DNA from 2 places in the Streptomyces sp. CLCI03 genome. Region 2 is predicted to be linked to the other one. Evidence: riboswitches for the same ligand, from Rfam matches in the RefSeq annotation. Region 2 holds a riboswitch; the other holds the start of a gene.
The links. Region 2 has a riboswitch for ZMP and ZTP ahead of ACWG52_RS14950 (serine hydroxymethyltransferase). Riboswitches for the same ligand answer to the same signal wherever they lie in the genome.

Region 1 (2,379 bases), 1.6 Mb from region 2:
GTTGATGTGACCCTGCTCGCGGCCGCGCTCGACGAGCGCGACAAGGGCCTCGGATTCGGCGATCTCCGGAGGGAACGTACGGGACGGGCTGAGCGACACAAGGAGCCTCTCGTTGCGAACAGATAAATGGTGGGCGGGACATCATCGCGCGAACTCGGGAAACAGACCCGAGGGGGGTCTGTATTCCGGGCCGCGCGAGGACACCTGTCGGTTCATCGCATGCCCGAGTCGATTCGTTACGCGCTGAATTGAGTGACCTGCGCCACGCTGTGGCCGCGCAACCCGATCCGGCGTAGATCCGTCCGCCCTTCAGATCAGCCCGTTTTGCGGGCTTCGATGAGGAAGCGGGCGGTGTGAGCGACGAACGGACCTTCACGTTCGATCTGTTCGTGGAGCTCACGCAACCGGTCCCGGTACTGCCCGACCGTGAAGCCGGGCACCATCCAGATCACCTTCCGTAGAAAGTAGATCACGGCTCCGATGTCGTGGAACTCCGTGCGCAGTCGCTCGGATCGCAGATCGAGGACTTCGAGGCCGGCCGCGGTGGCGTCGGCGACCGCGTCGTCGGGGTGCCGGCCGCGCCGGATCTCCTCCGGCTGCGGGCCGAGGAAGTACTCGACGAGCTCGAAGACGCTCGCCGGGCCGACCTGCTGCGAGAGGTAGCTGCCGCCCGGCGCCAGCACCCGCGCGATCTCCTCCCACCAGATCGACACCGGGTGCCGGCTGGTCACCAGCTCGAAGGCCGCGTCGCCGAAGGGCAGCGGCGGCTCGTCGGCGTCGGCGACCACCACCGCGCCCAGCGGGTGCAGCAGCCGCGTCGCCTTGTCGATGTTGGGCGGCCACGACTCGGTGGCGACCGTCAGTGGTGGCAGCGGAGCGCATCCGGCCAGGACCTCACCCCCGCCGGTCTGGATGTCCAGCGCGGACCGGACCTGGGCCAGGCGCTCGCTCATCAGTTTCTGGTAGCCCCAGGAGGGGCGCTGCTCGGTGGCCCGGCCGTCGAGCCAGGAGAAGTCCCAGCCGTCCACGGAGACGGACTCGGCCTCGGCGACAAGATGGTCGAAAGTACGCGTCATGCCTTGATCGTCCCAGGTCGGACGCCCGACAACCACCGGATATGTCGACTACAGTGGTCGGCGGGCCGTGACTGGCGTTCGGGTGGATCACCACCGGGGAGCGGCCCGGCGTACCTGTGGACCTCCGGTACGTCGACTGCCGCGCGCCTGGGCGAACCGCGATCCGCAGCGACGTTCAGGAGACCCCGTGACGACTGCCCAGACTGCCCCCGCCCCTGCCGCCGGATCCGCCCGGCTGATGGACGGCACGGCCCTCGCCCGCCGCATCTCGGAGCAGACCGCCGCCTACGCGGCGAAGATCACCGAGCGCACCGGCATCGCGCCGTGCCTGGCGACCGTGCTGGTCGGCGAGGACCCGGCCTCCGTGACCTACGTCCGCATGAAGCAGAACCGCTGTGCCAAGGCGGGGATCACCTCCCGCCACGTCGAGCTGCCGGCCGGGACCACCACCGAGGAGCTGGTGGCCACCCTCACCGAGCTCTCCGAGGACCCGCAGATCAGCGGCATCCTGCTCCAGCACCCCGTCCCGCACCACATCGACGAGCGGGCCGCCTTCGAGGCCATCGCCCCGGGCAAGGACGTCGACGGGGTCACCATGCACTCCTTCGCCGCCATGGGCTTCGGGCTGCCGGGCTTCGTCTCCTGCACCCCCGGCGGCATCATGCGCCTCCTCGCCGCCTACGACGTGGACCTGACCGGCAAGCACGCCGTCGTCGTCGGCCGCAGCGCGATCCTGGGCAAGCCGGCCGGGATGCTGCTGCTGGAGCAGAACGCCACCGTCACCTACTGCCACTCCCGCACCCAGGACCTGCCCTCGATCGTGCGCCAGGCGGACGTCCTGGTCGCCGCCGTCGGCAAGGCCGAGTTCATCCGGGGCGAGGACATCAAGCCCGGCGCGGTCGTCCTGGACGCCGGGTACAACGAGGGCAACGTCGGCGACGTGCACTTCGAGTCGGCCGCCGCCCGCGCCTCGCTGATCACCCCGGTCCCTGGCGGTGTCGGCCCGATGACCATCGCCGTCCTGCTGGAGCAGACCGTGCAGGCGGCCGCCGCACAGGCCGGACTGGACCTCGCCGAGCTCTGATCCCACCGCGCGCGGACCCTCGTAGGACGCCCGCGCCCACGCCTCCACGCACGCCCCGGCCCCTCGGTCCGGGGCGTCGTGCGTTCCCGGGGACAGGGGACAGCGGACAGGGGACAGGGGGCACGGAGGCCCGGGACCCTCAGGCGCCGACCGGGCCGGGGGTCAGGTCCGGCGACCCGGCGGTCGCCGCGTCACGGGCCGCGGCGACGATGTCGGAGG
Region 2 (2,379 bases):
GGCCCGGGGCCGGGAAGGCGGCCATCAGGTCCGTGACCTCCGCGCGGATCGCGGCGAGGGCCTGCTCGTCCCCCTTCGCGGCGGCGTCCACGGACCGGGCGATCCAGTCGGCGACCAGCGGCATGTGCTCCGTGGACAGCCCCCGCGACGTCAGCGACGGCGTACCGATCCGCACCCCCGAGGGATCGAACGGCTTGCGCGGGTCGAACGGCACCGTGTTGTAGTTCACGACGATCCCCGCCCGGTCCAGCGCCTTCGCCGCGATCTTGCCCGGCACGTCCTTGCCGGTCAGGTCGATCAGGATCAGGTGGTTGTCCGTACCGCCCGAGACCAGGTCGAAGCCCTTCTGCAGCAGCGCCGCGGCCAGCGCCTTGGCATTGGCGACGACCTGGTGCGCGTACGCCGTGAAGGACGGCTGGGCCGCCTCGTGCAGTGCCACCGCGATACCGGCCGTCGTCTGGTTGTGCGGGCCGCCCTGCAGGCCCGGGAAGACCGCCTTGTCGATGGCCTTCGCGTGCTCCTCGCGGCACATCAGCATCGCGCCCCGCGGACCGCGCAGGGTCTTGTGCGTCGTGGTGGAGACGACGTCGACGTGGTCCACCGGGGACGGGTGCGCGCCGCCCGCGATCAGGCCCGCGATGTGGGCCACGTCGGCGACCAGGATCGAGCCGGCCTCCCGCGCGATCTCCGCGAAGGCGGCGAAGTCGATGGTCCGCGGCAGCGCGGTACCGCCGCAGAAGATCAGCTTGGGTCGCTCGGCGAGGGCGAGGTCACGCACCGCGTCGTAGTCGATGAGCCCGGTGTCGGCCCGGACGCCGTACTGCACGCCCCGGAACCAGGAGCCGGTCGCCGAGACGCCCCAGCCGTGGGTGAGGTGCCCGCCCATCGGCAGGGCCATGCCCATCACGGTGTCGCCCGGCTTCGCGAAGGCCAGGTAGACGGCGAGGTTGGCGGGCGAGCCGGAGTACGGCTGCACGTTGGCGTGGTCGACCCCGAACAGGCCCTTGGCCCGCTCGATCGCCAGCGCCTCGACGCGGTCGATGTTCTGCTGGCCCTCGTAGTAGCGGCGGCCGGGGTAGCCCTCGCTGTACTTGTTCTGCAGCACGGTGCCGGAGGCTTCGAGGACGGCCGCGGACACGTAGTTCTCACTGGGGATCAGACGCAGGGTCTGCGCCTGCAGCACTTCCTCCGCCGCGACGAAGGACGCCAGCTCGGGGTCGGTGGAGAGAAGGGCGGGATGGCGGCTCGCGGACATGGCGGGCTCCTCCGGGGTCGATGTGATCGGTACCCCGCGAGGCCCAGGCGAGCGGCCCTGTATGCGGTCGAGCGCGCACGACTCCCCCGGAGTTGGTTCCCCGTACGCCAGTCGCCGTGCGTATCGGACACCTTAGCGGGCGCGCCGGGAGAGAGGTTTCTGCGTCCGGGATACGAGCGACGATAAGAAGGTGACGCCACCCTCGTCACCGCTGCACCGGCGCTCACCCCGCCGGACGGACGATCGGAGACCCCGTGTCGACAACTGCTGATGCCATCCGCGCCGCGGACGCCCACAGTGCGCACAACTACCATCCGCTGCCCCTGGTCGTCGCGTCCGCCGAAGGCGCCTGGATGACCGACGTCGAGGGTCGCAGATACCTCGACATGCTCGCCGGGTACTCGGCCCTCAACTTCGGGCACGGCAACCGCCGTCTGATCGACGCCGCCCGCGCCCAGCTGGAACGGGTCACGCTCACCTCGCGCGCCTTCCACCACGACCGCTTCGCCGACTTCTGTACCGAGCTTGCCGCACTGTGCGGCAAGGAGATGGTGCTCCCCATGAACACGGGGGCGGAGGCCGTGGAGACGGCGGTGAAGACCGCCCGCAAGTGGGGCTACGAGGTCAAGGGCGTCCCGGACGGGCACGCCAAGATCGTGGTCGCCGCGGACAACTTCCACGGGCGGACCACGACCATCGTCTCCTTCTCCACGGACCACGAGGCCCGTGACCACTTCGGCCCGTACACACCGGGCTTCGAGATCGTCCCGTACGGGGACCTCACCGCGCTGGCCCACGCCGTCACCGAGAACACCGTGGCCGTGCTGCTGGAGCCGATCCAGGGCGAGGCGGGGGTGCTGGTGCCGCCCGCCGGGTACCTGAGCGGCGTACGGGAGCTGACCCGCGAGCGGAACGTCCTCTTCATGGCGGACGAGATCCAGTCGGGGCTGGGGCGCACCGGCCGGACCTTCGCGTGCGAGCACGAGGGGGTCGTCCCGGACGTCTACATCCTCGGCAAGGCGCTCGGCGGCGGCGTGGTGCCGGTCTCCGCCGTCGTCGCCGACCGGGACGTGCTCGGGGTGTTCCGGCCCGGGGAGCACGGGTCCACCTTCGGCGGGAACCCG

Region 1: it holds a riboswitch for ZMP and ZTP, as region 2 does, so the genes downstream of both, ACWG52_RS07665 (bifunctional 5,10-methylenetetrahydrofolate dehydrogenase/5,10-methenyltetrahydrofolate cyclohydrolase) here and ACWG52_RS14950 (serine hydroxymethyltransferase) in region 2, are expected to answer to the same signal.

What each region holds. Positions count from the first base shown of each region.
Region 1 is NZ_CM132132.1:1,672,846-1,675,224, reverse strand. Features, by position in the region: gene ACWG52_RS07675 (RNA polymerase sigma factor) at 1-99, opposite strand, end outside; gene ACWG52_RS07670 (class I SAM-dependent methyltransferase) at 315-1,076, opposite strand; ZMP/ZTP riboswitch at 1,134-1,236, shown strand; gene ACWG52_RS07665 (bifunctional 5,10-methylenetetrahydrofolate dehydrogenase/5,10-methenyltetrahydrofolate cyclohydrolase) at 1,315-2,160, shown strand; gene ACWG52_RS07660 (MAB_1171c family putative transporter) at 2,300-2,379, opposite strand, start outside.
Region 2 is NZ_CM132132.1:3,287,212-3,289,590, forward strand. Features, by position in the region: gene ACWG52_RS14950 (serine hydroxymethyltransferase) at 1-1,255, opposite strand, end outside; ZMP/ZTP riboswitch at 1,290-1,380, opposite strand; gene rocD (ornithine--oxo-acid transaminase) at 1,510-2,379, shown strand, end outside.